One region of the Leuconostoc sp. XM4 genome, then DNA from elsewhere that is predicted to be linked to it. Evidence: riboswitches for the same ligand, from Rfam matches in the RefSeq annotation. Region 1 holds a riboswitch; the other holds the start of a gene.
The links. A riboswitch is a leader RNA that binds a small molecule or an ion and turns the genes downstream of it on or off. The one in region 1 is predicted to bind thiamine pyrophosphate.
Positions count from the first base shown of each region.

Region 2: another riboswitch for thiamine pyrophosphate. It lies ahead of tenA (thiaminase II); the one in region 1 lies ahead of RHP64_RS07265 (nucleoside 2-deoxyribosyltransferase).

Region 1 is NZ_CP134507.1:1,431,547-1,443,433, reverse strand. Features, by position in the region: gene RHP64_RS07295 (YebC/PmpR family DNA-binding transcriptional regulator) at 1-527, shown strand, start outside; gene RHP64_RS07290 (adenylosuccinate synthase) at 873-2,156, shown strand; gene RHP64_RS07285 (argininosuccinate synthase) at 2,347-3,573, shown strand; gene argH (argininosuccinate lyase) at 3,629-5,011, shown strand; gene argF (ornithine carbamoyltransferase) at 5,011-6,027, shown strand; gene RHP64_RS07270 (phosphoketolase family protein) at 6,112-8,478, opposite strand; TPP riboswitch at 8,857-8,964, shown strand; gene RHP64_RS07265 (nucleoside 2-deoxyribosyltransferase) at 9,074-9,544, shown strand; gene RHP64_RS07260 (thymidylate synthase) at 9,569-10,576, shown strand; gene RHP64_RS07255 (class I SAM-dependent methyltransferase) at 10,557-11,315, shown strand; gene RHP64_RS07250 (NFACT RNA binding domain-containing protein) at 11,365-11,887, opposite strand, start outside.
Region 2 is NZ_CP134507.1:1,538,408-1,550,294, forward strand. Features, by position in the region: gene RHP64_RS07725 (energy-coupling factor transporter transmembrane component T family protein) at 1-75, opposite strand, end outside; gene RHP64_RS07730 (ATP-binding cassette domain-containing protein) at 72-1,475, opposite strand; gene RHP64_RS07735 (ECF transporter S component) at 1,489-2,079, opposite strand; TPP riboswitch at 2,202-2,291, opposite strand; TPP riboswitch at 2,424-2,526, shown strand; gene tenA (thiaminase II) at 2,600-3,304, shown strand; gene hisC (histidinol-phosphate transaminase) at 3,392-4,465, opposite strand; gene hisE (phosphoribosyl-ATP diphosphatase) at 4,449-4,793, opposite strand; gene hisI (phosphoribosyl-AMP cyclohydrolase) at 4,817-5,215, opposite strand; gene hisF (imidazole glycerol phosphate synthase subunit HisF) at 5,212-5,976, opposite strand; gene hisA (1-(5-phosphoribosyl)-5-[(5-phosphoribosylamino)methylideneamino]imidazole-4-carboxamide isomerase) at 5,973-6,689, opposite strand; gene hisH (imidazole glycerol phosphate synthase subunit HisH) at 6,686-7,303, opposite strand; gene hisB (imidazoleglycerol-phosphate dehydratase HisB) at 7,355-7,942, opposite strand; gene hisD (histidinol dehydrogenase) at 7,944-9,221, opposite strand; gene hisG (ATP phosphoribosyltransferase) at 9,218-10,825, opposite strand; gene RHP64_RS07790 (GGDEF domain-containing protein) at 11,204-11,887, opposite strand, start outside.

The sequences.
Region 1 (11,887 bases):
TACAACGTGCGTTAGATAAGGCTTCTGGCGCAAATGGCGCTAAGTTTGAAGAAGTCACTTACGAAGGGTATGGTACTGCTGGGGTAGCTGTTCTCGTCGAAGCGTCTACAGATAATATTAACCGCACGGTATCAAGTGTTCGTAACTCATTCAAGCACGCTGGCGGTGCATTGGGAACTTCAGGATCAGTGGTATTTCAGTTTGATCGCAGGGGTTATCTTGCTATTGATCGTAGTGCGTTTCCCGATCTAGACGAAGACACAGTGCTAGAGGCTACGTTGGAAGCAGGTGCGGAGGACGTGCAAACTTCTGATGATGTTTTTGAAATCTATACAGAGCCAGCTGATTTCCAAGCTGTTGAATCGGCTTTGACAGAAGCTGGATATGTTTTTGAAGACGCAGAAGTGACAATGATCGCTCAAAATCCAATGGACATTTCAGAAGAAGATCGTGAGAAGTTGGATAAGTTAGTCGATGAATTAGAAGATAATGAAGACGTTTTGGCAGTTTACACAACCGCTGATTAGGTAGGTAAAATACATCAATGGATGTATTTTTTTTTACAATTACTTTCAAAAAGGACAATAATTGTCTTTCATATTTAGCTGAAAGAGCAATAAACTAAGACATACACTATAAATGTTAGAAATAATTAGTAATATTCTCAAAATATAATTTATAATTATGGTAAAATGGATAAGTAAAAAGCGATTAACGTATTTAATGTTCGTTTTTTACTAAAAAAGCAACATTGATAGAGGGACACTCACGGATAGGTGCAAACAGATTAACTATTTTTTGTAATAGTTAGTTTTCTCCGACAAGCCTATCCCGTCTGAAAGCAGCTATTAGTGTTATAGGAGAAAAAATATATGTCTGGTGTAATTGTTGTTGGTTCGCAATGGGGTGATGAAGGAAAAGGAAAGATCGTTGACTTTTTCGCGGAACATGCGGACGCAGTAGTGCGTTATCAAGGTGGTAATAACGCAGGACACACAATTTGGCATGGTGATACAAAATTTGAGTTATCAGCATTGCCATCAGGAATTGTCACAAAGGGACAACTTGCTATTTTGGGTAACGGTGTGGTTATTAATCCAGAAGCATTGTTAGCAGAAATAAAAGAAGTTGAATCTCAGGGTGTTACAGTTGAAAATTTGATTATTTCAAATCGTGCGCATGTGATTATGCCTTATCATATCGCATTAGACAAAGCATCTGAAACAGCATCAAATAATCGTATTGGTACAACAAAAAAGGGTATCGGCCCAGCTTATACAGATAAAATTTCACGTGTTGGTATTCGTGTTGCTGATTTAATTGACCCTGAAATTTTTGGTAAGTTATTAAAAGAGTACTTACCATTCAAGAATGCGCAATTAACCAAGTTATATGGTGAAGAAGCGCTTGACTATAATGAAATATATGATAAATATGTTGAATATGGTCGTCAATTGGCACCGTATGTCACTGATACATCTTACTTACTTGGTCAACAAATGAAAGAAAACAAACGTGTAGTTTTCGAAGGAGCCCAAGGGGTCATGTTAGATGTAGACCACGGCACATACCCATTTGTTACTAGTTCAAATCCAACTGCTGGTGGCGTTATGAATGGCGCGGGTGTAGGGCCAAAGCAAATTCAAGATGTTGTGGGCGTTATTAAAGCTTATACATCACGCGTTGGCTCAGGACCATTCCCCACAGAATTGTTTAATGATACAGCGGACCATATTCGTGAAATTGGTCATGAATACGGTGTTGTGACAAAGCGCCCACGCCGAATTGGTTGGTTAGATGCTGTTGCATTGCGTCATGCAGTGCAAGTATCTGGCTTAACGAAACTAGCTATTAATTCATTAGATGTTTTATCTGGGTTAAAAGAAGTTAAAATTGCAACATCATATACTTATAAAGGTGAAGAAATTCATCATTTCCCAGCATCAGATACTTGGTTCCAAGGACTAGATGTTAATTTTGAGACATTGCCTGGTTGGGATGAAGATATTACTGATGTCACGAAGTTTGACGAATTACCAATTAATGCACAAAACTATTTGAAAAGAATTTCTGAATTATTGGAAGTTGATCTATTAAGTTTCGCTGTTGGCCCTAAGCCAGAACAGACACATTTATTGCGCCCAGTTTGGGAATAAACAGTACAATTAATAAAGCAAATAAGATGAATAAATTCGTCTTATCTGCTTTTTTTTTATTAAATATACAATAAAATAGCATATATTCACTTTTATACTGTATATAAACGAAATATTATTGCATATTTAATCAAACGGGGTTAATATATAATCATCGAATAGCTAAAGAAAAAATGATGAGGGCAAAATTATGACAGACACATTAGTATTAGCATACTCCGGCGGTTTAGATACTTCAGTAGCCATTCCTTGGTTAAAGGATAAAGGGTACGATGTTATCGCAGTTGTTTTGGACGTTGGGCAACATGGCAAGAATTTAAATGAAATTCAAGCAAAAGCCTTAAAAGTTGGTGCCAAACAATCAATCGTTATCGATGCAAAAGCTGAATTTGCAGATAAATATGTTGCACCAGTTATTAAAGCTAACATGATGTATGAAGGCGAATATCCAATGGTATCAGCCCTGTCTCGTCCATTAATCATCAAAAAGTTAGTTGATATCGCACATGAAAATGATGCCGTTGCGATTGCGCATGGCTCAACGGGTCATGGTAACGATCAAGTACGTTTCGAGGCCGCAATTCATGCATTGGACCCTGACATGAAGATTGAAGCACCCATTCGTGATTTCCAGTGGTCACGTGAAGAAGAGATTCAATATGCACAAGAACATGATGTTCCGGTACCTATTGATTTAGATTCACCATACTCAATTGATGAGAACTTATGGGGACGTGCCAATGAAGCTGGTATCTTAGAAAACCCATGGAACCAAGCGCCAGAAGATGCATTTGCATTAACAACTGCCATTGAAGATGCACCAGATACACCAGAATTTATCGATGTTACTTTCGAAGCTGGTGTGCCAGTTGCGCTTAATGGTGAAGTATTGTCATTAGAAAAGCTCATTGTGGCGGTTAATGAGATTGCTGGAAAGCATGGTATTGGCCGTATCGATCATATTGAAAATCGTTTGGTTGGTATTAAGTCACGTGAGATTTATGAAGCACCAGCTGCAGCTGTACTGATGACAGCACATAAGGATTTGGAAGATTTGACGCTAGAACGTGATGTTGCTCATTTCAAGCCAATTGTGGAACAACAGCTAGCTAATTTGGTTTATGAAGCGAAGTGGGTATCACCATTGTTTGATAGTTTAATGGCCTTTATTGATAGCACACAACAAAATGTCAATGGTGTGGTTAAGATGAAGTTGTTTAAGGGTAATGCCACTGCGGTTGCCCGCCAATCTGAACACAACTCACTATACGATGAAGATTTGGCAACATATACATCATCATCATCATTTGACCAAGCATCTGCGGTAGGCTTTATCAAATTGTGGACACTAAGTAATACGGTTTATGAACAAGTCAACCATGTCCATTCACAAGCGAAAAAGAACACAGTGAAATAAAAAATACGAGCCTAGCTCGTGTACATAGATAGCAATAAAGGGAGTAATGAATAATATGAGTGATAAATTATGGGGTGGTCGTTTTACTGCTAAAGCTGCAGAATGGGTAGATGAATTTGGTGCTTCAATTCACTTTGATCAAAAAATGGCAGCTGAAGATATTGAAGGTTCGATAGCACATGCGAAAATGCTTGGCAAACAAGGCATTATAAGTCCGGAAGAATCAGCAAAAATCGTTGCTGGTTTGAAAATCATCAATGAAGAACTCATTGCTGGAAAAATTGAGTTTGACGTTAAAAACGAAGATATTCATATGAATATCGAATCATTATTGACCGAGAAAATAGGTCCGGTGGCAGGAAAATTGCATACTGCTCGTTCCCGTAATGACCAAGTGGCCACTGATTTTCATTTATGGGTCAAGCATCGTTTGCCCCACGTTCTAGAATCTCTAACCGAATTGCAAGAGGAGTTGTTAACTTTGGCGACAACTCATGCAGGAACCATCATATCTGGGTATACGCATTTGCAACATGCGCAGCCAATAACTTATGGTCACTATCTTCTTGCTTACTTTGAAATGTTTCAACGTGACTATGAACGTTTCGAATTTAACCAAAAGCATACAGACATTTTGCCGTTAGGAGCAGCGGCATTAGCCGGGACAACTTTCCCGATTGACCGTGAATTTGTTGCTTCAGAACTGGGATTTGACAGTATTTATCACAACTCATTAGATGCCGTGTCAGATCGTGATTTTGCTTTAGAATTCCTGTCAAACGCCGCTATATTAATGATGCACCTTTCCAGAATGGCAGAAGAGTTAATTTTGTGGTCAACTTACGAATTTAATTACATTGAACTATCAGATGATTTTTCAACCGGCTCGTCAATTATGCCACAAAAAAAGAATGCTGATTTTGCTGAATTAGTTCGTGGAAAAACAGGAAGAAGCTATGGCGCATTAATGGGTCTGTTGACAACGATGAAGTCATTGCCACTAGCCTACAACAAAGATATGCAAGAGGATAAAGAGCAGGTCTTTGATATTATGGATACGGTTCTAGCCTCTGTTAAGGTGTTTACGGGTATGCTAAGTGGCTTGACGGTTCATAAAGAGCGTATGCTGGCCACAACACAAGATGATTTTTCGAATGCGACTGAACTAGCGGATTACTTGGCCACTAAAGGTGTACCATTCCGTGAAGCCCATGCAATTGTGGGTCAATTAGTCTTGACAGGTATTCAATCAAAAATGCCATTACAAAAAATGTCTCTGTCTGATTTGCAAGCCGTAGCCCCACAAATAGAAGAAGACATTTACGACAAACTACAATCTGAAACAGCAGTTAACCGACGCACTTCGTTAGGCGGTACGGCTGTTGAAAATGTTAAAAAAGAAATTGTAAGAAATAAAAAAGTTTTGGAGGCAAGGTAATGCATTCACATTTTCAAGGAAAATCTTTTCTTAAAGAAATTGATTTTACAAAAAAAGAGCTAGAAACATTCATTGATTTGGCTGCGCACTTCAAGTATTTAAAGCAAAATAATATACCGCATAAATACCTTGAGGGCAAAAATATTGCCTTGTTGTTTGAAAAAACTTCAACGCGTACGCGTTCTTCTTTTACCGTTGCTGCAAATGACTTAGGCGCTCATCCGGAGTTTCTAGGTAAAAATGATATTCAATTTGGCAAGAAAGAGTCCCTGGAAGACACGGCAAAGGTTTTTGGGAGCATGTACGATGCAATCGAATATCGCGGATTTTCGCAAGCTACAGTGGAAGGATTGGCCACTTACAGTGGCGTGCCAGTCTGGAATGGTCTGACAGATGATTGGCATCCAACACAAATGTTAGCTGATTTTCTTACCATTAAGGAACAACTAGGCCACATAGCGGGTATTACCTTAGCCTATATGGGTGATGGTCGAAATAACGTTGCTAATTCTCTGTTGGTAACAGGGGCAATATTAGGTGTTAATGTGCATATTGTATCACCAAAAAGTTTGCAACCAAGTGAAGAAATTCTAAATATAGCCAACCAAAAAGCTGCTGAATCAGGTGCAAAATTGCTTGTTACAGATGACATTGATGATGGCGTAAATGATGTTGACGTCTTGTACACGGATGTGTGGGCTTCGATGGGTGAAGAAGATACGTTTGAAGAAAGAATAAAGTTATTATCACCTTATCAAATTAACGCAACATTAGTCGAAAAAACAAACAACGAACAGGTAATTGTGTTACATGATTTACCAGCATTTCATGATTTGAATACTAAAATGGCGCAAGATATTTATGACAAGTTTGGTATTAAAGAGATGGAAATCACTGATGAGGTCTTTCATGCTTCATATGCGCATCAATTTGAGCAAGCAGAAAACCGGCTACATACAATTAAAGCTGTCATGGCAGCAACTTTAGGAAATATGTTTATTCCGGAGCTGAATTAAAAATAGCAACAAGAAAAAGGAGCCTAAATAATTAGGCTCCTTTTTCTTGTTGCTTTGAATTTCTAATGAAATAACAGAAAGAGGTCACTTAAGTGGTTGCCAGCGCCAATCTTCTACTTCGGGCAAGTCCGTTCCCTTTGACCTAGTATACGCAACGTGTAGGTCGAGCTTATCGGTCATTTCTTGCACGAGGGCTGCTTGCTTGGTGCGAATATTTTCTGGCAAGAGATTAATAGCAGCTTTAACTAAATTAAATCGATCAATTTTGTTAAGAACACGCATATCAAATGGTGTTGTAATGTCACCAACTTCTCGGTAACCATGAACTGCTAAGTGGTGATTGTGTCGTTTGAAGAAAATAGATTCAATCATTGGTTCATAGCCATGGAATGCAAATAATACTGGTGTGTCAGTAGTGAAGTAAGCATCAAATTCATCATCACTTAAGCCATAGCTGGCATCGGCCCGTAGTTTAAATAGATCCAATACATTGATGTAACGTATTTTTAATGATGGTATGTGTTCGTGCAAAATTTGTATTGCTGCTAAACTTTCTGTCGTTGGTTCAGAACCAGCTGAAGCAATAATAATATCAGGTTTTTCACCTTTGTCAGTACTTGCCCAATCAATGACACGTAATCCTTGCGTAACAAGCTGTTTGGCCTCAGTAGGTGAGAACCACTGTAAGCGGGGATGTTTGCTGGCCACAATATAATTAATCTGTTGCGTTGCTTGCGCAGCATGTTCAAATGTTGCGACCAAGCTATTAGCATCCGCTGGGAAGAACTCGCGAATGAAGTCTGGTTGCTTTTCATACAACATTGTTGTTACACCAGGATCTTGGTGTGAGTAACCATTATGGTCTTGTTGGAAAACAGTTGAATCAGCAATAATATTTAATGCCGGCACGTCCTTACGCCATGAAACGTCATGAGAATGATTCAACCACTTAAAATGTTGCACAATCATGTCATCAACTTCACGAATAAAGACCTCATAACTGGCAAAGAATCCATGACGACCGGTTAGCGTATAAGCTTCAAGCATCCCCTCATCATAATGCTCTGATAACATAGAATCAATAATACGGCCTTCAGGTGCCATGAATTGATCATTAGGTTCTTTGATTGGTAATAGCCATTGGCGATTAGTTGTTTCAAAAATGTCTTGGAAACGATTAGAAGCTGTTTCATCTGGGCCAAAGCCACGGAAGTTAGTAGGATTAAGTTTGATGATATCACGCAAATAGTCACCTAACAAAATAGCATCTTGAGCTAAGTTATTGCCTGGCTGATTATTTTCTACCAAATAATTGTCAATGTCAGGTAAAATCAAAGGTTTGATAATACCAGCATTGGTGACCGAATTATTGGCCATACGTAGCTCTTTTTTCGGTAATACTTCTTGGATAGATTGTGTTAACTGACCGTTTTCATCAAATAATTCATCTGGTTTGTAAGATTGTAACCAATCAACAAGTTGTGGTATATATTCAGGATGATTTTGGTCAGCAGGAATTGGAATTTGGTGTGCACGAAATGAATTTTCAATTGGCTTGTCATCCCAAGTTTTTGGCCCTGTCCAGCCTTTAGGTGAACGTAAAACAATCATTGGCCAAAGTGGTCGTGTAATCTCTTCATTTGTCTGCTGAACGGCTTTTTCTCTAATGTCTTTAATCTCAGTAAATACTGTGTCCATGGTTTTTGCCATTTCTTCATGAACTTGCATAATCGGTTTGTCAAAAGAACTTACAAAGTAAGGGTGCCATCCCAGACTGTGGAAATACTCGGTTAGTGTTTCATCAGATTCTCGAGAGAGAACTGTGGGATTCGCAATCTTGAAGCCATTTAAATTCAAAATTGGTAATACAGTACCATCATTTTTAGGATTCAAAAATTTATTAACATGCCATGAAGTGGCTAGGGGTGCTGTTTCTGCTTCACCATCGCCAACAACAACCGCAGCAATGAGGTCTGGATTATCCAATACAGCACCAGCACCGTGCAAGATAGAATAGCCTAAAGCACCACCTTCATGAATCGATCCAGGTACTTTAGGATCAGCATGTGAAGCAACGCCACCGGGGAAAGAGAAACGCTTAAACATTTTCTGCATACCCGCTTCATCCTGTGTGATTTCTGGAAATGCTTCGGTATAACTACCATCAAGATAAGCATTTGAAATCATTACTTGTCCGCCATGGCCAGGCCCCTCAATGTAAAACATATTCAAATTAAATTTATTAATAGCACGATTTAAATGGGCATAAATAAAGTTTTGACTAGGAATCGTGCCCCAGTGCCCGATTGGGTGAATTTTAACTTGTTCTGCCGTTAACTTTTCCTTAAGCAATGGGTTATCTAACAAATAGAGTTGTCCAACTGACAAATAATTGGTAGCTCGCCAGTAGGCATCTAAATTGTTCAGGTAATCTGTTGAATCGATATTCATTTGATACTTCCTCCAATTTGTGACAATGCATACACAAAGTGCATGCTACGATTGCGTAAAAAATATTGCAAGATATAAAATTAACTTTGCAAAGTATAGTGAAAAGTTCAGAAATAAATTGATAATTAATCTGAACCTGGCGAACACCAATTCATTATCAAGCCGTGTTTTTACATATTCATCGTAAAGGTTGTTTTTTGAAAAGTCAATACCAATACATTAATTGGTACGACCCAATTAATGTATTGGTATTGACTTTTATGGTTATAATCGCGTCATAACGGGAATTAGCGTCTTAACATTACTATTTGATAAAATAATTTGTTTGCATACTTCTGAACAAGTGTGTTACACTCGATTTTGTTATTAGTCGATTAATTAACATACTAGGGGTGCTTTTAAAAAAGCTGAGAGAGAAGAGATAATCTTTGAACCCTTTGAACCTGATCTGTAGCAAGCAGCGTAGGAAAGTATGAATATATGATTTTTTTGCAATCATATAAACAGCCATACTATATCTAAGAGCGTTTGCAATATAACTGTTATTATTGCAAACGCTCTTTTTCTATGTGTTGAAAATTTAGGAGGCAATTTTGTGAATCAACGTGTTTTTTTGGCGGCACCTTTCAAACAACTTTTGAATCAAAACAATCGAGTCAATACGGAAACTACACAGGCACTGCAGCAAGTAATGCAAGTGTTAGAAGATAAAGGAATGTTTGTGGATAATGCGCACAAACGAGAGAATTGGGGATTAGAAATGATGACCCCTACTCAATGTACAGATGCTGATTTTAATTCCATAAAAAATTGTGATGTTTTAATGGCTTTTCCGGGTAGCCCAGCATCACCAGGTACCCATATTGAAATTGGCTGGGCGTCAGCATTTCATAAAAAGATTATTTTGCTTTTAAAGAATGATGTTGACTATGCATATTTGATACGTGGTCTTGGTGTAATTGGGGACGTAGAGTATATCTATTACGAAAATATGAATAGTTGCCTTTCACAAATAAGTAATGTGATAGACAATTATCTACAACACAATAAAGTATTGTCAAAGTAGCGTTGAATGAGGGAGTTGAGTTAAATGACAACATATGAAACCTTTGATGATGCCTATATAGCCGAACTAAATGAAATATATCATCATGCAGAATTTTTCAATGAGCCCAGAGGATTTAGTAGTCGGGAAAAATTAGGTGTTAATTTTAAAATTGAAAATCCCGTACAGAGAATTGTATATAGCCAAACGAGAAAAACAAATATTATCTTTAATTTTGCGGAGGCATTGTGGTATCTAACAGGAAACAATAGCTTGTCTTACATCAGCTATTACAATAAACGAATGCCTGATTATTCAATGGACGGGCAAATACTAACCGGTACGGCATACGGCAAAAAGCTGTTTCATTTTGGGGAACAAAACCTAAATCAATGGCAGAACGTTAAACAAGAACTGCTAAATGATGCTGATTCGAAACGAGCGGTAATCCAAATATTTGATGCGCACGAATTAACAATTAATCAAAATTTAGATGTATCTTGCACATTGGGATTGCAGTTCTTAATTAGAAATAACCAACTTAATATGGTGGCTTACATGCGAGCAAATGATGCGTTTCGAGGCATAGTAAGTGATATTTTTTCATTCACCTTTATCCAAGAATTTATGGCACGAGAGTTGAATCTTAAAGTTGGAAAATATTACCATAGCGTGGGCACAATGCATATTTATGAACCTGATAATCAGTGGGTGACGCATGTGCTCAATGAATCAAATGATCAAACATTTATCTCTCCTAAAATGCCGCAAGGAAATAATTGGGCGATGGTACATGAGCTAATGCATTATGAAGAAAAATTAAGAAAAAAAGAACTAACAATGAATTGGGTGGACATTCAACAGACTGAGTTATCGTCGTATTGGCAACAAATATTGGCCTTATTTAGTATTTACCAAATGATTTATTATCACGAGGAAGTAGACCAGGTGTTATTTGACCATCTTTTGCCAGTATATCAACATCTTTTGCTGAATAGATGGCCAACGAAAATGAGTAGGGGGATGGTGTCCAATGACAGAAAATTTATTTAAGGATGAAGTCGTGGCTAATCAGTTTAACGACTATAATGACGTATTAGAACAGGTTTTGGGATATAATTTTGTTTTGTCGATTTTGAAATCGACTCAAGCAAAGAAAATATTAGACTATGGATGTGGCCCTGGAAAAGTTTCGCTGCGTTTAGCAAACCAACTATCAGCCGATATAGTTGCGGTTGACGAGTCTGCTAAAATGATTGAAATTGCGAAAAGAGAGCGTAAGCATCAGCAAATTGATTATAAAATTGTTAAAAAAGATAATTTAGATTTTATCTCTGATAATTCAGTAGATGGTGCGATTGCGTGCTATGTTTTTATTAACAATCAGTCTGAACAACGAATTTTAAAGATTATGAGGGAAATTTATCGAACATTGCGACCAAACAGTCACTTCATCATTTTAGATACTAATCCAAATACCACGGGTGTACCATTTTCAACTTTTCAAAATGGTGAACCGGGGAAATCTTATAGTTATGGTGAAGAACGTGTTGAAAAGTTGAATCTGGACTCGCAAGAAAAACTTATTTTGCATGATTTTAACTGGCCAAATCGTATGTATGAAAAGAATTTAAAGCGAGCAGGATTTAGTGAAATTACAGTTCGGTATCCAAAGTTAGAAGATTTTTCAGCAGAACAAATCCAACAAATAGAACAAGAGTATCACTATAAGAGTTGGTTAAATGAAAAAACACAAGCACCATTTATTTTATACCAAGCTATAAAAAAGTAGATTTTTCGAGGAACAAAAAAAGACCAAAGCATTTGTTTTGGTCTTTTTATTATTTTATTTTCAGTTTTGAAACTAAACTAGCATCGGGCGTAACATATAGTGTTTGCTGTCCTTCAAAAATAACAAAACCTGGCTTTGAACCATTTGGTTTGCGCAGTTTTCCGGCAGGTAAATAATCGACGGGGACATTGGCAGATTCACGCGCCTTGCTGAAGTAAGCAGCGAGCTTTGCGGCCTCAATAAGCGTTGTATCTGAAGGATTAGAATCATGAATAATAACGTGTGATCCTGGTATTTTTTGGACGTGTAACCAAATATCTCGACGATCAGCTTGTTTTAATGAAAGTCGTTCGTTTTGCAAGTTGTTTTTACCAACTTCAATCAACGTACCATCGGAACTTTCGAATTTATCAGGTTTTGATACCTTTGGTTTTTGTTTATTTTTCTTATTGGCTCGAATGTATCCCTCAGCGGTTAATTCGAGGCGGATATCTTCTACGTCCTTTGGAGATGCAACATCTAATTGTGCGACAATATTATTAAAATAATCAATTTCTGCGTCGGTCAACGCA
Region 2 (11,887 bases), 110 kb from region 1:
GAGATAAACTGATTTTGTGAACGCAATTTCTATCGAAATAAGCAATACTAATAGTAATTTTTGTGTTTCATTCATGAATTAACTACACTTTCATATTTCAAACCATTTTGATCAAAGCGAACATGATAATCAATATATTGAATAATGCCGTGTGTTTGGTGTGAAATCATGATAATACTTTGTTCAAGGTCATTTGACGACTGTTTAATGATTTGCATGACATGTTGAATAGAATTCGTATCCAATCCAGATAATGGCTCATCTAACAGCAAGGTATCGGGTGCAATAATTAACATAATCAGTATTTGTAGCTTTTTTTGTTGGCCACCTGACAATTCGTAAACACTATGCTTTTCAAGACCTATTAAATTTAACTTTTGCATGCACTGGTCAACCTTCTCAGTTGTCCAATAATCAGCGTGATGGCTATGGGCTCTAGCCTGCTCAACTTCTTCAGAAACGGTAATGTTTAAAAATTGGTCAGCTGCATTTTGAAAAACTAAACCAACTTTCCTAGCATATATTTTTTTACGAAGTTTATCGAGTAGCTTCCTTTGATACAACAACGAACCCTCATAATCGTGTAATCTTGCAAAAGTAAGCAGTAAGCTTGATTTTCCAATACCATTGGGTCCAGTAATTAATGTGATTTTATCTTTTGCCCACTCAAAACTGCTATTCTTCAATATGGATTGTTTACCGTTGTTTACCGTCACATGTGCCATGCTAAACACAGACTCATTAAATTCATCATTAGTAACAATACTATCATTTACATCTTGTTTAAAAAAAGGAGACCAAGCTGTAGAATCAACACATGCTATATGTCGATTTTCAATACGATATAAATCTGTTATCAGATTTTCGTATCCACTTGTGTCATGATCTGAAACTAAAATACCATGTCCTTGATCAACTAATTTTTTTAACAATACTTGTAACTCATGTCGATGCTCTGGATCAACGGCCGCAAAAGGTTCATCCAATAAAATAATTTCTGCACCCATCGCTAATGTTTCAGCTAAAGCAACCTTTTGCAATTCTCCACCTGACAAGTATGAAAGTTCTCGGTGTCGCAGTGATTCAATTCCTACCTCTGATAAAGCAGAATTAATTCTCTTATCAATTTCCTCGGTAGTTAAAGATAAATTTTCTAATGAAAAAATCAATTCATCTTCTACGCGATCCATGGCAAATTGTTGATCTGGATGCTGAAATAGCATGGCAACTTTTTTAGCGCGATGGTTCGCTTTGATTTGAGCAATTGACTGATGGTTCAAAGACACTTCCTGTGACAATTCGCCGCCATATTTAGGATATAACCCAGCTAAGGCAGTCATCAAAGTTGATTTGCCACATCCAGATGAACCAACTAATAATATAAATTGTTCTGGTCTAATCTCCAGTGAAATATCTTCTAAGATAATTTCATCGTCAAATTTAATATCTAAATGATTGGCCTTTAATTCCGTCATACTTTTATTGACCTTATCGGTTTGTTTTTAATAATTTAGACTTCTCTAGCAAGTTGACAATCCAGTAAACTAATAGACCAGCAAAAAATGCAATTGAAATCCAGCGAACAATAAACAACCCAACTAGCATACCAAAATCAAATTGTAGATATCCATCGTGGAACAATGACCAGATGAATGTCACGCATGTTCCAGTAAATGTTGACAAAATCAAACCCATTTTCCAGCTTTTATATCCTGTCAAAGTAAAACCAAGCTCTGATCCGATACCTTGAATAAGTCCAGAAATTAGTGTTGCAACACCCCAATAGCCGCCCAACAAGGCTTCTCCAGTGGCGCCAAGCAATTCACCTATTAATCCCGCACCAACACGTTTCAATAAATAACTAGCCAATGGGGCTGCCATCATCCATGGCCCAATAGTGATTGCAATGGTGTATTGGTGTAACCCAAGCGGAACTAAGACTGCATCAAGTGCTGTGTACACTGGATCCATAATAAAATAAATCACACCAAAGGCGATACCAATCAACGCCATTAAAATGACTTCTCGCAAAGACCATTTCCCTTTTGATCCCGCTGTTACTGTTTCTACTTGTTCCATAAACATCTCTCCTCTTGTTTCGAGGCTGTATGTTTCGATAAAATACCTTTTATAGTATAAGTGTCTATACAAAAAGCCACCAACCACAAAAGAATTTAGTGATTGATGGCATCAAAAAGACATCTTAATCTAACTTATTCTTCCTTCGCAGGTATTAACCTGACAGGTTCAATGGGTATTATCTCAACCTTACGGTACCCCAGATAAAATATTAACTTCGTGAATTAGTATAACCCATTCTAATTTTAAATGCAAAGAAATTTTCTAGCCCATTAGCTACACCATAAAACCATTTGCAATTTTAATTTTTCAATGCTATGCTAATCTCATTAAAAAAAATATATGCTGTCCACTAGGGGTGCCTTCTTGGCTGAGATGATATTACTTATCAATCCCTTCGAACCTGATCTAGTCAATACTAGCGTAGGAAAGTGGTATTCTTTTTACAAAAGATACTCTTTTTTGCCTATAGTCAAGAGAGAGTTTTTTTGTTGGACATGTAAAGATTTTAGGAGAAATTATGTTTTCAGAAGAATTGCGCACCCAAGCTGCACCAATTATGACAGCCATTCATGATCACGCATTTGTTCGTGGCATTGCGGACGGTTACGTTCCCCGAGAAGCTTTGATTTTTTACGTTGAACAAGATTTCCAATATCTTAGTGAATTTATCAAAATTTATGCCAATGCCATTACAAAATTAACTGATCGTAATGAAATGAAATTTTTTGCTGATTCAATTGATTTCATTTTAAATAGCGAAATTCATCCCCATCATGTTTTTTGTGACGTTGCCGGCGTCGAATATGAAACATTGCAACACGCCACGCCAACACCTAAAGCATATCTATACGAATCACATATGTATCGTGCGGCTGACACCGGCTCCTTATTAAATATTCTAGCTGCTTTTCAGGCGTGCCCTTGGACCTATAATGAAATTGCAAAAAAACAAGTTCAGGAGAAAGCGAACACAAATGATAACCCATTCAAAAGCTGGATTGATTTTTATGATAATACAGATGATGATTCGGAAGTTTCACTATCTGACAAAATCTTTGAATGGATAGATCGCTTGGCAGAAAATGCAACAACTCAACAACGCCAACAGGCCACACAGTTTTTTCTTAAAAGTTGTGAATTAGAATGGCAGTTCTGGGAACAAGCCTACCACCAAGAAGACTGGCGCTTCAAAGATGTATTAAATCAGGCAAACACTTTGTAAGGCTATTGATGTAAAGAAGTGAAATTTAATAACACAAAAATGTTGCGTCGTTATTTAATGACGCAACATTTTTGTGTATCCGTGAATTTATTTGTTTGTAGCTTTCAAAAAAGCTAATTTTAATTCAGCATTGTCTTCTGGTGTACCTAACGCAATACGAATCCACTCAGGATTAAGTCGATCGTTGACTTGGAAACCTTGTTCTAATAATTTTTGACCAACTTTTTTCGTTTCGCCAACCTTTATCCAAATAAAATTAGCCTGTGATTCATAAAACTTAAACTTATTTTTAGTCAAAAAATCTTGGAACTTTTGGCGCTCTACTTGAAAACGTTGGACATTTTTCTGCAAGTACTCTTGATCTAATACAGCAGCCGTGCCACCAACAATCTGATAGGTTGATAAATTATACGGTAAACGAACTGCTTGCATCGCACTATAAAGGGGATCTTGCATAATGCCATATCCAACACGTAAATTAGCTAGACCGTATGCCTTTGATAAGGTACGTAGCACAACCAAGTTTGTGTACTCAGCTACCAAAGGTGCCACGGTAGCATCAGGTTCATCTACAAAATCATAGTAGGCTTCGTCCACTACTAACGTAATATTTGCTGGCAGCTTGTCCAAAAAGCGCTTAATGGAGCTGGTTGTTTCGAATACCCCTGTTGGATTGTTGGGGTTAGCTATCCATACCATAGCAGTTTTATCATCAATAGCATCTAAAATCGCATCAAAATCAACATGCCCGTTATCAACATTAACGGGTATTTTTTTTGTTGTAGACTGTTCGATTTGTGCATGCATCGCATATTCACCAAATGTCGGATTGGGAATAATAATATTTGATCCTGGTTCCAACACAACACGAGTCAACAGCTCAATCAATTCATCTGCGCCAGCACCAAACACCAAATGTTGTGGGTCAACATGATTTAACTTAGCTACCGCTTCACGTAGTTCTGTCGCTTGTCCATCTGGATAATAACCTAAAATATCATCGGAAACAGCACGTACAGCTTGAGCAACTTTGGGTGATGGACCATACACAGATTCATTGGCTGATAAGCGGGCTAAATGTTGCAATCCATACTTTGCTTTTACAGTTTCTACTGGTAATTCTGCTTGATAAGCTGCTAAAGCTTTAACTGTCTTTTTCATTTTTCTTATCTCCTCGCCAATCAGCGCGTTCATGCAATAATGATTTTTTTCCTAAGCGTGACCCTAATTCATCTTTAATATCATCTAAACTGACACCCTTTTCAACTAATAAGACCATTAAATGAAACAATAAATCTGAAGTTTCATAAATTAGCTCTTCATTATTATTTTTGGCGCCGAGAATTACTTCCGTGCTTTCTTCTCCCACTTTTTTTAGAATTTTATCTAATCCTTTTTGATATAGATAATCAGTATAGGATCCTGTTTGGGGATTTTGTTTGCGCTCAAGTGCTTGTTCATAAAGTTCTTCAATTGTTTGTTGTGGCATCATTTCTCCTTTTAGTGTGGTATTTACTCTTTTGGAAAATAACCATCAGTCCATTTATTTGCAATGGTTGCTTGATTAGCATCTGCTAAACCTTCACCTTTTATCGTGTTAAAAAAACATGAGTAAGCATTAGTATGACAGGCTGGCCCTGCAGGATTCACATGAATTAGCAGAGTATCTAAATCACAATCTAATGTCATGCTAACGACCTGTTGTATGTTACCCGAAGTCTCCCCTTTATGCCACAATTCTTGTCGCTCACGAGACCAAAACCAAGTTTGCCCAGTACTTTTGGTTAATGAATAACTTTCTTTGTTCATATAGCCTAGCATCAAAAATGCCTTTGTTTCCGCGTCGACAATGACAGCAGGGATCAAACCATTTTGACTTTGCTTGTTGAAATCCGGTTCAGTTCCAATCATATGCGTATCTCCACACCATCATCTTTCAGTGTTCGTTTCAAATTTGGTATTTTAATTTCACCAAAATGAAATACTGAAGCAGCTAGTGCTGCGTCAATTTTAGTTTTCTCAAATAAATTAACAAAATCTTGTGTTGAACCAGCACCACCCGAGGCTACTACTGGTACATTCACAGCATCTGCTAGTTGATCATAGAGTTGAATATCGTACCCTTTTTTTGTTCCATCGGCATCCATACTTGTTACTAGCAATTCGCCAGCCCCACGAGCGACTAATTCAGAGGCCCATTCAATAGCATCAAGACTTGTAGGCTTAGATCCGCCAGAAACGTAGACCCGATAAATACCAGCCGATTCATCCCATTTAGCATCAATTGCGCCGACGATAGCTTGCGAGCCAAATATTTTAGCCCCGTCCGTAATTAGCGCTGGGTTCTTTACTGCTTCAGAGTTAACAAATATTTTATCAGCTCCCGCTTTAATTAAACGACCCATGTCTTCTGTCGTTCGAATACCACCGCCAACGGTCAAGGGGATGAATACTTCCCTGGAAACAGCATCAACGACTGACATGATGGTATCCCGCTCTTCCAAAGTTGCTGTAATGTCTAAAAACACTAGCTCATCAGCGCCAGCAGCCTGATAGGCTTTCGCTGATTCAACGGGATCACCTACTTCACGTAAATTGACAAAATTAACCCCTTTAACTACTCTACCATTCTTAATGTCTAATGCTGGAACAATTCGTTTGGCTAAAGTCATCCATCCACCTCCTTTAATTGAGCTAGTGTCACATCTCCATCATAAAGTGCTCGGCCAACAATAATATCGTGAATACCGCTTGCTTGTAAATCTGTAACGTTTTTAATATTGGCAATACCCCCACTAGCTATAATATTGCTTTTAGGAAATTTATTTTGTAAACGTGATAATAGCTCAATGTTAGGACCTGATAGGGTCCCATCTCTGGCGATATCGGTGACAACAAAATTCGAAACACCTACTGATAACATAGCTTCAACAATATCATCAAAACTCGTATCAGAATTTTCAAGCCAACCTTGTGTGGCAACTTTTTCATCACGGCCGTCAACACCAACAACAATTTTATCGGAGCCATACTTTGCAACCGCTGTTCGCACAAGTTCCGGATGAGTCAAAGCTGCTGATCCAATAATCACACGATTAATACCTATATTTAAGTATTGGTTAACCTGTTCAAGAGTCCGGATACCGCCACCAAGTTCAATAAACAAGTTTGTTTGTTCTCGTAAAGATTGAATAACATTTAGATTAACTGGTTTTCCTTCCTTTGCACCATCTAAATCAACCAGGTGTAAATGCTTTAAACCTGCGCTTTCAATTTGTTTTGCCTGTTTCAATGGATCTGGGTTAATTGTGGTTTCTTTTTCATAATCCCCTTGATAAAGGCGAACTGATTGACCATTTAATAAATCAATTGCTGGAAAAATCATACGTTTTCTACCATTTCCTTAAAGTTTTGCCAAATCTCTAATCCATCTTGTCCAGATTTTTCTGGATGAAATTGGGCACCAATCACATTTTTGTTAACCACAACACTTGGTACATCAACTTTTCCATAATTAACAGTTGCCGCAATATATTTTGAATCCGTTACCGCATAATAGCTATGTACAAAGTAAGTATATTTATCATTCATTGTTCGAGTGATTTGGTTGATTTGGCTCACTTTGTTCTGATTCCAGCCCATTTGCGGTACTTTATAATTCTCTTGTTTAGGTAATTCAACCACTTGCCCAGGAATTAGCCCAAGACCTGTCGTTTCACCAAATTCAGTTGATGAGTCAAAAAGTAACTGCATCCCTAAGCAAACACCCAACAATGGTTTACCGCTATTTGAAAACTGTTTTATTGGTTCAACCAAATTACGTTCTCGAAGTTTATCCATTGCTGAGGCAAAAGCGCCAACTCCTGGCACTACCAGACCATCAGCGGCAGCAATCTCGGCAGGATCTTGAGAAACTTTGGCATTTAATCCTGTATATTCAATTGCTTTCATGACATTTCTAATATTACCCGCGCCATAGTCTACGATAATAATCGCCATATATTTCTCCTTTGTATTATACGATTTAACTTCACAAAATCATCTAATATTTTAAATTCGCCCCTTGGTGGAATTAACCCCTTTAATTTCCGGATTGATAGTAACTGCTTGGCGCATTGCACGACCAACAGCTTTGAACATACTTTCAATTTTATGATGTGTATTTCGACCATATAGGACTTCAATATGAACATTGGCTCTTGCTTGATCAGCAAAACCTTGCCAAAAATCTTCGACAACCTCTGTCTCAAAAGTGCCCAATGTTGGTGTAGTAAGTTCGGCATGCAAAACTAGGTAGGAACGCCCTGATAAATCAATCACTGCGCGGGTTAGTGTTTCGTCCATAGGGACAAATTGGGCACCGTAACGTTCAATACCAACTTTATCACCCAAAGCTTGGGTAAATGCTTCTCCTAGCACAATACCAATATCTTCAGTCGTATGATGACTATCAACTTGTAAGTCACCCTTCACATCAACTTGTAAACCAAAGCGGCCATGTTTAGCAAACAAAGTTAACATATGATCGATGTAACCAATGCCGGTGTCAACTTTAATCGGTGTTTGTTCGTCAAGATCTAAAGTCAATTCAATTTGTGTTTCAAAAGTATCTCTCTTTATTGTTGCAGTTCTGGACATATTATTTTTCTCGACTTTCAATTGCTCGGGCGTGCGCTTCTAATCCTTCTTCACGTGCTAATACTGTGACGTCAGCCGAATCAGCCAATAATGCTTCAGCAGAATATTGTAAATACTGAATGCGCTTTTGGAAATCCCAAACACCTAGCGGTGAACTAAATCGTGCTGTACCACCTGTTGGCAAAATGTGGTTTGGACCGGCTAAATAATCACCAAGTGGTTCAGAAGCATACTGCCCTAAGAACACTGACCCAGCATTTTTAATTTTAGAAATATAATCATACGCATTTTCTAATTGTATTTCCAAGTGTTCAGGTGCTACAGCGTTCATCAGATCAATCATTAAATCAATCGTATCAACCAAATATATGAAACCATTGTTTTCAATTGCTTGACGCGCAATAGCTTCACGAGGCAAGACTTTAAGTTGGTCTTCGACCTCCTTTGAAACTGCTGTTGCTAATTTTTCAGAATTAGTGATCAAAATTGCGCGTGCATTAACGTCGTGTTCTGCTTGTGAGAGTAAGTCTGCTGCTACATCCTTTGCACTTGCTGAATCATCAGCTAAAATCCCGATTTCTGATGGTCCTGCGATCATATCAATATCTACTTGACCATATACGTCACGCTTAGCCGTCGCTACATAGGCATTACCCGGTCCAGTAATTTTATCTACCTGTGGAATAGATTCAGTTCCATATGCTAAAGCGGCAATTGCTTGAGCCCCTCCAACTTGATAAATGCGATCCACCCCTGCTATTTTAGCGGCAGCTAAGACAGCTTGGTTTAAACCATTTTTTTGCGGTGGTGTAACCATAATAATATTTTCAACACCAGCAATTTTAGCAGGAATAGCATTCATCAAAACAGACGAAGGATAAGCTGCAGTACCTCCGGGTACGTAAATGCCAACAGCTGATAGTGGTGTCACCTTTGTTCCACGAATCACACCATTACTGGGATTATCTTCAAAGGATTCACCAATCTCTAATTTGTGAAAGCTTCGAATGTTATCTGCAGCTTTTTCTAGTGCTTTAATGACGGCTGGATTAACCTGATTAAAGGCTTCTTCAATCTGACTATCGGTCACCTTTAAGTTATCTAAAGTGACACCATCAAATTTTTCTCCATATTCTTTCAAAGCTTCATCGCCGTTTGCGCGAACATTTTTAATAATATCAGTTACACGAGCCTCTACTTGCGGATCAACCGTCTTCTCTGTTTGCTGACGAATACGAGCTTTAATTGCTTCCAGTGATTCATTTTTAATAATATTCATTGTTCTTCTTCTTTCAAAATATTAACAAGGTTATTGATTACTTTCGTAAGCTCTAATTGAAAACGCAGTAAGGCGCCAGCACGAACGAGCATGTGGGTAGCTACTGGGCCAACCGCATCATAAACCTGCAGATGATTTTCGCGCAGTGTGTTTCCTGTTTGTGTGATATCAATGATAGCATCCGATAGACCAGTGAGTGGTCCAAGTTCAACAGAACCTTCTAACTTAATTAATTCGACATCTTCCCCACGATTACTAAAGTACTCGGTCGCAATTTTGGGATATTTCGTGGCAATTCGCTTTCGCGTTGGCGTATCAAGATTAAAACCTTCTGGCGCAGCGACAACGAATTCTGCTTTGCCTGTCTGCAAATTAAGCACATCGTAATGATTTTGTACCTGCTCAGCTATCGTGTCAGAGCCAACAATACCGACATCACCAATGCCACGATCAAGATATTTAACGACATCACTCGGTTTTACCAAAATAAAGCGATATTTTCCGTCAGCACTATCAAATATTAATTTACGTGCTGGATTTTCTAATAACGAAGTATCAATACCAGCCGCTTTCAATAATGGTCGTGCATCTTTTTCAACACGTCCCTTGCCAAGTACCATCACAATAGGTTCTTGTGGTTTCATTTCCTCAGGCTTACGTCGCCAGTCAGCTAAAATTGTTTCAATATTTAATCCCATACCAACCGCCGGTAATGATTTATTCTGGAAGTTTTCTAACAAACGATCATAACGACCGCCGCTAAATAAATAACGACCTAAACTTGGAACAAAACCACGTATAATTGTGCCCGTATAATATGGTTGCGGTGAAGCCGCTGCCAAATCAACCGTAACTGCAACTGCTGGATAATGTTTGTGCGTATATTCTGCTAATTTCAGCCAATCATTGATAATATCATTAACTGCCGGTATTTCTTGCAGTTGCCACATCACTGTTTCGCCATCTTCACCAAATGCTAAGGGCCAGCCAGCCAACCCTTCCGGGAAATCAGGAATAGTGGCCCGAAGTTCCTCAAAGACCGATACATTTTTTTGCTCAATAGCTTGCTTCATACGTTGTCGCAAGTCTTGATCTAATTGCAAATTTTCTAAAACCACATCAATAAAACGGGCATCACTCAAAACCACTTGTACATCCACAATCCCAAACTCTTGCGCAAATTTAAGCATCGTGTCTAGTGCTTGAATTTCCGCTTCAAAACTTTGATCACCAATCAGCTCAATGCCGGCCTGCGTTTCTTGATTGTAATCACCCGACAAGCTGTCGGTTCGCCTAAAGACATCCCCTATATAATAAAGTCTAGACATACTATTTTGTTGTCGATTGGCTGATAAAAAACGCGCAATCGGCAAGGTCAGATCTGGACGTAAAACTAAATTTTCTCCAACCTGATCAAACAAACGAAAAACATTCTTGTTTTGATATTTATCAAATGTACTCTCGCGCTCGATTAATGGTGTATTAATCGGTGTAAAATCAGCATCATTTAAGATTGTAGTTATCATCTGTGAAATTTTCTGTTTTTGTTGTAATTTTTCACCAAATTCGTCTCGCGAACCGGCCGCTAATACTTTATCGTTCATGTTCATCTCCTAGATGCCATATAATAAAAAGACGTCCTCACAAACTAATATTTTAGTTTGCAAGGACGTCTTCACGTGTTCCCACCTTGATTTCAATTTTACTTACGTAAAAAAGCTCAATAACCTACTCACGCAGGCTTATTCGGTATCGGGAATTTCCGGAATGGCTTTTTAACCATTCAGCTCGTTGGTGTGTTTTCATTAATTATGCTGGCGCTCATCTCAATGCGTTAGCTTGAGCACTTCCTGTACAACACGGTAATTAACTACTTTTTCAACTTCAGCTAAATTTATTATTAAGTTATTTTCATTTTACATCAATTATTATATATGTCAATACTTATTTTTATATAATAAAATATGCATTCTCATATCATTTTATCCTTCAATAACTATCTTGCCTCTTCCTGTATTCTTAGACTGATAAACTAGGTCGTCAGCAATATCAAAAGTCATCTTTAAATTAAACTTATAATTTTTTGAAAAACTTACACCAGCCGAGAAACTCATCAAGTGATTTTGATCTCCTAGAGGCAGTTTACTCAGCTCAAGTTGCATGCTTTTTAAGAACTTTCCGATATCAGAAAAATTATTGGGATCAAACATCCAAACGAATTCCTCGCCGCCATAGCGATAAATTCCTAAATCTTTTGAATTTAGTTTGTAGGCTAGGCGCTCTCTCAAAAATAAAGAAAATTCCTGTAAAACTTTATTTCCAGCTTCATGTCCGTAGGTATCATTAACATTTTTAAAATAATCCAGATCAATAACTGCAATGCCAGTATTTGTCTGTTTGTCAGGACCTAACAAGATATCTTGTTCAAATTTTTTATAATTAAAAAAACCTGTTAATTTATCGAAAATAACTTCTTTCTGCAGTTGAATATTCTTATTTTGCAAATTAGTAACTTGAAAATACACTTTTCGAGTTATTAAAATCGTGATAATAGCTACAGTGGCACGAATTATCCAATTCGTTGGTTGATTGAAGATACTATATATCACAACATGGGGAATGAAGGGAGCAAAAAAAAGACTAGTGGCCACAATAAATATTTCAGA